2 regions of the Staphylococcus simulans genome follow, and region 2 is predicted to be linked to the other one. Evidence: riboswitches for the same ligand, from Rfam matches in the RefSeq annotation. Region 2 holds a riboswitch; the other holds the start of a gene.
The links. A riboswitch is a leader RNA that binds a small molecule or an ion and turns the genes downstream of it on or off. The one in region 2 is predicted to bind lysine.

Region 1 (3,888 bases), 240 kb from region 2:
ATTTGGACTGTATTCAATGCTGCGCCTTTAAGTAAGTTATCTGATGTTACCCAAATATGGAATGTATTATCTAATGAATCGTCTTTACGGATACGACCGACAAAGACTTCATCTTTACCAGTAGAATAAACAGCCAATGGATATTCATTATTTTCTGGATTGTCTACTAAGACAACACGATCATCGTTTTCAAATAGTTCTTGAATTTCTTTTACTGTCGCTGGTTTATCTAAAGTAACGTCCATTTCAACACTGTGGCTGTCTTGTACAGGTACACGCACACAAGTTGCTGTTACTTTTAAGTCTGGTAAGTTTAAGATTTTACGTGTCTCATCAATCATTTTTTGTTCTTCTTTTGTATAACCATTTTCTAAGAAGACATCAATGTGAGGTAACACGTTGTTATAAATAGGATGAGGATAAGTTTTTGGTTCTTCTCCTTTTTCTCCATTTAATAAATCTTCACGGCCAGCGTAACCTGAACCTGATACTGCTTGATATGTTGTATAAGCAACACGTTTTAAACCATATTTATCTTGTAATGGTTTTAAAGGTACCACTGATTGGATTGTTGAACAGTTAGGGTTTGCGATGATACCTCTTGTAAATTTAGGTTCATTGACTTCTGGTACGACTAAATCGATATCATCGTGCATTCTCCATTGACTTGAGTTGTCGATAACAATGGCTCCCGCTTCTTCAAAAATAGGTGAGAAGTGTTCACTTGTAGCGCCCCCAGCACTCATCAATACATAATCAAAATGTTCGCTTGCAGCGTCTTCTGTTAGTTCTTGAACTGTATATGTTTTACCTTGAAACTCGATTTCTTTTCCTGCTGATCTTGCTGAAGAAAATAATACAAGCTCATCAAATGGAATATTTTTACGATCGATTGTCTCTAACATTTTGCTTCCTACTAAACCTGTTGCACCTGCGATTGCTAATTTTGTCATATTCAATTCACTCCATATTATTATTTAAGAAAGTCGTTAATTCTTTCTTGAGTTTCTGATTCTTGCTGCTTTCCAACTTTTAAATATCAAATGTTTCATAAAGTTGTTTGACTGCACGTTCTCCGTTATCAGCATCGATAACATAAGAGATACTGATTTCAGATGTCGTTGTTTGATAGAACGGAATACCTGCATTAATTAAACTGATGAAAGCTTTCGATGCGACACCTGACATATCTCTCATACCTGATCCAATCAAGGAAATCTTTGCGTAGGCATCATTTAAATTATAATCTAAAGCTTGATAACTTTCTGACAATTTGTTAAAAATACCTTTGATTTGTGTCAAATCAGTATCTTTAATTGTAAATGAGAGCTGTAACCCTTCAAGGTTGACGATTTGAGAAATCATATCAACATTGACTTGTCCTTCTTCAAGTAAAGTAAATAAATCTGTTAAGAGTTTATTATCAGATAGGGGATAGCTGATAGTGACATGCATCATTTTGCTATCTAAAGCTACGCCCGTTACTGCTTTTTTCTCTAGTATTTCTGTTTGTGACATAATCCACGTTCCTTCCACATTTGATAACGTTCTTCCTAAATACAATGGAATGTTATAGTTATTTGCGAGTTCGACACTGCGTGTTTCTAAAACCCCAGCACCCAGTGCGCTCATTTCCATCATTTCTTCGTAAGAAACTACACTTAAACGTTTGGCATCTTTATAAATACGAGGGTCAGTCGCATAGACACCGTCAACGTCTGTATAAATTTCACATGGTGTTTGATTGGCTGCTGCTAATGCAACTGCTGTCGTATCCGAACCACCTCGGCCAAGCGTAGTCAATTCAAGTTCATCATTGATACCTTGGAACCCGGCTACAACAAGTACATCATGCGTTTCAAATGCTTTATCAAAAGTATCAGGGTTGATTTCTGCAATCCTGCTTTTGAGATGATGTCCAACTGTTTTAATTCCGGCTTGATATCCTGTCATGGCTCTTGCTTGAACGCCTATATCGTTTAGCACCATAGACAAGTAGGAAACAGTTTGCTGTTCACCAGTTGTTAATAAGAGGGCAAGCTCTTGTTGTTTTGGTTCGCTGGTCAGCGCAGCTACATTTTCCATTAATTGGTCAGTTGTTTTTCCCATTGCACTGACCACGACAATAAGTTGTTCGTCATTTTCAATTCTATTTTTCAGCATTTCAGCAATATTCCTAATTTTCGTAAAATCGCTGACAGACGAACCGCCGAATTTTAAAACACTTCTCTTCATTGCTTTACATATCCTCCTCGATAGTAGGGGAGAATCACATATATAAAAAGAGCAAGTCCGGAATGCGAACTTGCTCGTAAATTTATATACAAGTGATGCACTCCATTATTTGATAATAATGACAGACCCTTAGCTCTTAACCTGAAAGTCCAACAATCATAACTCTGCATTTATGATTATTTCGGCATCTCACCCTTTCCTTACCAACTGCAACAGACAGTAGGCGTGGCAAGTACTTATGATTGATGCGCCTCATCAAAAAAACTATTCAATTAATTAGTATGTATCACATTATACATAGTTACCATTGAGATGTAAACCAGAAATATATGATTTTTGGAAATTTACTGAAAAAAGCCTAAATTCCGAAAGTATTTACTAATTAAGTGTAATTTATACTTTGTTTTTTTCATCGTCTATTATCAATTTTTTAGCTATATACTCTATATAGACGGAACTGTAGGGATTAAACATAGAAAAAGAGGTTAGGATTTTTCACCTAACCTCTGCATAATTTCTAGCTTAATACACCAGTTTCTTTTAGGTACTCTTCGTAACTGATTTCTTTAGAAAGGGCACCTTGTGGGTTTAAGTCGATCACACGGTTTGCGATTGTGTTAATAAACTCAAAGTCATGTGATGTGAAGATGATTGAACCTTTGAATGATTTCAATCCATCGTTGACTGCAGTAATACTTTCTAAGTCTAAGTGGTTTGTTGGTTCATCCATTAAGAGAACATTCGCACTTGAAAGCATCATTTTACTTAACATGCAACGTACTTTCTCTCCACCTGAAAGGACACTTGCTTTCTTCTTCACTTCCTCACCGCTGAATAACATACGACCTAGGAAACCACGTAAGAATGTCTCAGTTTGTTCATCTTCAGGTGCATATTGTCTTAACCAGTCGACTAATGTCATATTCACACCATCGAAGAATTCTGAGTTATCTTTAGGGAAGTACGTACGTGAAGTTGTCACACCCCATTTAACTGTACCTTCATCTGGTTCCATTTCTCCAGCTAAAATTTTAAGTAATGTTGTTTTCGCAATTTCGCTATCTCCAACAAGTACAGCTTTATCGTTAGGGAACATTGTAAATGAAATGTTATCTAAGACTTTTTCACCGTCAATTGTTTTTGATACGTTTTCTACAAATAATAAGTCATTACCGATTTCACGTTCTGGTGAAAACTTCACGAAAGGATAACGACGAGATGATGGTTGAATATCATCTAACTCGATTTTTTCTAATTGTTTCTTACGGCTTGTTGCTTGTTTAGATTTAGAAGCGTTCGCAGAGAAACGTGCAATGAAGTCTTGTAATTCTTTAATTTTTTCTTCTTTTTTCTTGTTTTGTTCTTGCGCCATTTTTTGAGCAAGTTGACTTGATTGATACCAGAAGTCATAGTTTCCGACATACACTTTGATTTTACCGAAGTCTAAATCAGCAATATGTGTACATACGTTATTTAAGAAGTGACGGTCATGGGAAACTACAATAACTGTATTTTCAAAGTTAATTAAGAAATCTTCTAACCAGCTGATTGCAGGGATATCTAAACCGTTGGTAGGCTCATCAAGTAAAAGAACATCAGGTTCACCGAATAAACTTTGAGCTAATAATACTTTTACTTTTTGGTTGTTTTCTA
Region 2 (3,888 bases):
ACTTGTTTCAATGGAATTTTTTTAGTTTTATATCTGATTTTATGATACAAGAAGAATGCTAAGAAAACTGGAATACCCATGTAAGTGATAATGAAGCGATTTGGATCAAAATCACCTGTTTTAATGAAATCAACATCTTGGCCGATAATAACAATCACACATAAGATACCTGCGAAAATCGGACCGAATGGGAACCATTTAGCTTTGTATTTCAATTCATGTTTATCATAATTTTGGACTTTAAAAGCACGTCTGAATCGGTAGTGACTGATTGCAATACCAACCCATGCGATAAAGCCTGTCATACCACTTGCTGCAACGATGTATTCATATGCATCACCGCTTAAGCGTTGTATTAAGAAGATTAATACTGTTACGGCGCCAGTTGCGATTAATGCTAAGAATGGCACACCATGCTTTGTAGTTTTACCAAATGCTGATGCTGCAAGTTTATCTTTACTCATAGAGTACAACATACGTGTTGATGCGTACATACCAGAGTTACCTGCTGATAATACTGAAGTTAAGATAACTGCGTTCATAAATGATGCCGCAAACGCTAAACCAGCATTTTTAAATACTAATGTAAATGGTGATGTCGCGATGTTATCTTCTCCGCCCATCAATGCTGGATGAGTATAAGGAATAATCATACCAATTACAAAGATAGCTAAGATATAGAATAATAAAATTCTCCAGAATACTTGTTTAATTGCTTTTGGTACAGCACGTTCAGGATTTTCTGATTCCCCTGCTGTAATACCGATTAACTCTGTTCCTTGGAATGAGAAACCAGCAATTAAGAATACACCTAAGATTGATAATAAGCTTCCGCCTAAATTACCACCTAAAATCGGGCCGTCACCAGAAGTAAATGTTTCAAATCCGATGAATTTACCGCCCATGATACCGACAATAGTAAGTAAACCGATACCAATAAAGACAATAACTGTTATTACTTTAATTAATGCAAACCAATATTCACTTTCACCATACACTCTAACTGATAATGAGTTTAAAGCGAAGATGATGATAAGGAAGAGTACACTCCATGCCCATGCAGGAATGCCTTTCATTGGATCCCAGTACTGAATCACTTGCGCTGCAATAGTTACGTCAGCTGCTACAGTGATAACCCAGTTAAACCAATAGTTCCATCCTAAAGCAAAGCCTAATGATGGGTCTACAAATCGTGTTGCGTACGTACTGAATGAACCAGATACTGGTAAGTACGTTGCCATTTCTCCTAATGATGTCATCAAGAAGAACACCATAATACCGATAACTGCGTAGGCGATTAATGCGCCGAGTGGTCCAGCATCATGAATTGCACCGCCAGATGTAACGAATAATCCTGTTCCGATACATCCCCCGATGGCGATCATGGAAATATGACGGTCTTTCAGACCTCTTTGGATGCCTGCATCCTGATTAGATTGATTGTTCATAATCGATTCCTTTCTTTAGTATAGAGGCTTGCATGAATACAAAAAATGATGGCCGCTACAGATATGCGACCATCACTTGAAATTTATCATATACGGTAGCACATCACATTATGTGACAGTCCAGTTCCTATTCGGAAACTGACCCAAAATACAATAGTTATGGCTATTGTAAATTTCGGCATCTTTGCCTTTAACTTATTCAACATACGCTCCAATAAAGCTTCTGATAAGCAACTCATCAAAGATGCAACCTCTAACACTTTTTTAATATTTAATTAACTACATTGTAATATACCTTAATTCCAGACTGATTTCAAGGTCTTAATTCGAACGTTGTTTTTTTAGACGAATTTCATCGACTAAATTCCAGATGAATTCATCTTTTTCTACAGTTTCTTGATCTTTAGAACCATATTTACGCACGTTCACTTCATTGTTTTCAATTTCTTTGTCTCCAATTACAAGTTGATATGGGATTTTATGCATTTGTGCTTCACGGATTTTATAACCCATTTTTTCATTACGATCATCAATTTCTACACGCACACCTTGTGATTTTAATTCATCTTGGATTTGACGTGCATAATCATAATGTAAGTCCACATTAACTGGGATGATTTCAACTTGCATTGGTGCTAACCAAGTTGGGAAAGCCCCTTTAGTTTCTTCAGTTAAGAATGCTACGAAACGTTCCATAGTTGATACCACACCACGGTGGATAACTACTGGACGGTGTTCTTCACCATCTTTACCGATATAAGCTAAGTCGAAACGTTCTGGTAATAAGAAGTCAAGTTGAACTGTTGATAAAGTTTCTTCTTTACCCATAGCTGTTTTAACTTGAACGTCTAATTTAGGACCGTAGAATGCCGCTTCCCCTACCGCTTCTTCATACGGTAAGTTCATTTCATCTACTGCTTCTTTCAACATTGCCTCAGCTTTGTTCCACATTTCATCATCATCGAAATATTTCTCTGTATCTTCTGGATCACGATAGCTTAAACGGAAGCTGTAGTTTTCGAAACCAAAGTCTTTGTAAACTTCTTGAACTAATTCAACTACACGTTTGAACTCTTCTTTAATTTGATCTGGGCGTACGAAAATGTGGGCATCATTTAAAGTCATACCACGTACACGTTGTAAGCCTGATACCGCACCACTTGCTTCATAACGATGCATTGTACCTAATTCAGCAATACGAATTGGTAATTCTCTGTATGAATGTGGTTTATTTTTATAAATCATCATATGGTGTGGGCAGTTCATCGGACGTAAAACCATTTCTTCAGTTTCGTCCAATTTCATTGGCGGGAACATGTCATCTTGGTAATGATCCCAGTGTCCTGAAGTTTTATATAAGTCAACATTAGCTAAAACAGGTGTATAAACATGGTCATAGCCTAAACTAACTTCTTTATCTACGATGTAACGTTCAATTTCACGACGAATTGTTGCACCGTTTGGTAACCATAATGGTAAACCAGCGCCTACTAATTGACTGTTCATAAATAAGTCTAATTCTTTACCGATTTTACGGTGGTCACGTTCTTTACGTTCTTCAAGCATTTTTAAATGTGCTTTTAATTCTTTTTTATCAAAGAACGCTGTACCATAAATACGTTGTAACATTTTATTGTTGCTGTCACCGCGCCAATATGCACCTGCTGTAGATAATAGTTTGAACTCTTTGATTTTTGAAGTAGATGGTACGTGTACACCACGGCATAAGTCAGTGAATTCACCTTGTGTATATAGTGTCACATTTTCATCTTCAGGAATTGCATCGATTAATTCTTGTTTATACGGATCGTCTTTAAAGAAGTCTTTCGCTTCATTACGGCTGACTACTTTACGTTCAATTTTATGATTTTCATTTACAATTTGTTTCATTGTTTTTTCGATTTCAGGGAAATCATCTGAAGAGATTTTAGCATCAGTATCGAAATCATAGTAGAAACCGCCTTCAATGACAGGACCTACTCCGAATTTCACGTCGCCATACAAACGTTTTAATGCTTGTGCCATTAAATGCGCTGTAGAGTGACGTAACACTTCAAGTGCTTCTTCACTGCCAGGAGTTACGATTTCAATTGATCCATCTTCTTCAAGTGGACGAGTCAAATCAACCATTTGTCCATTAAATTTACCTGCTACTGCTTTTTTTCTTAACCCAGGACTGATTGATTGTGCGATTTCTTCAGTAGTAATGCCTTTATCAAATTCAGAACTGTTGCCATCTGGAAATGTAATACTAATTTTGTCCATTCATAAACGCCTCCATTTATAATCTTCACGTAAAACAAAAAGAACCCCGCCCTATAAAGGGACGAGGTTCTCGTGATACCACCCTAGTTTAAGAAACAGAACATTCCCATGATACTGTTTCTCATCTCTGCATAAGATAACGGTCTTGAGCCGGATATCCATTACGAATATCATT

Region 1: linked by a shared signal. The riboswitch ahead of MUA87_RS07120 (aspartate kinase) and the one ahead of MUA87_RS05875 (amino acid permease) in region 2 are both predicted to bind lysine.

What each region holds. Positions count from the first base shown of each region.
Region 1 covers NZ_CP095100.1:1,510,286-1,514,173, forward strand. Annotated here, with positions in the region: gene MUA87_RS07115 (aspartate-semialdehyde dehydrogenase) at 1-953, opposite strand, end outside; gene MUA87_RS07120 (aspartate kinase) at 1,033-2,235, opposite strand; lysine riboswitch at 2,323-2,499, opposite strand; gene MUA87_RS07125 (ABC-F family ATP-binding cassette domain-containing protein) at 2,753-3,888, opposite strand, start outside.
Region 2 covers NZ_CP095100.1:1,268,149-1,272,036, reverse strand. Annotated here, with positions in the region: gene MUA87_RS05875 (amino acid permease) at 1-1,448, opposite strand, end outside; lysine riboswitch at 1,537-1,712, opposite strand; gene thrS (threonine--tRNA ligase) at 1,770-3,713, opposite strand.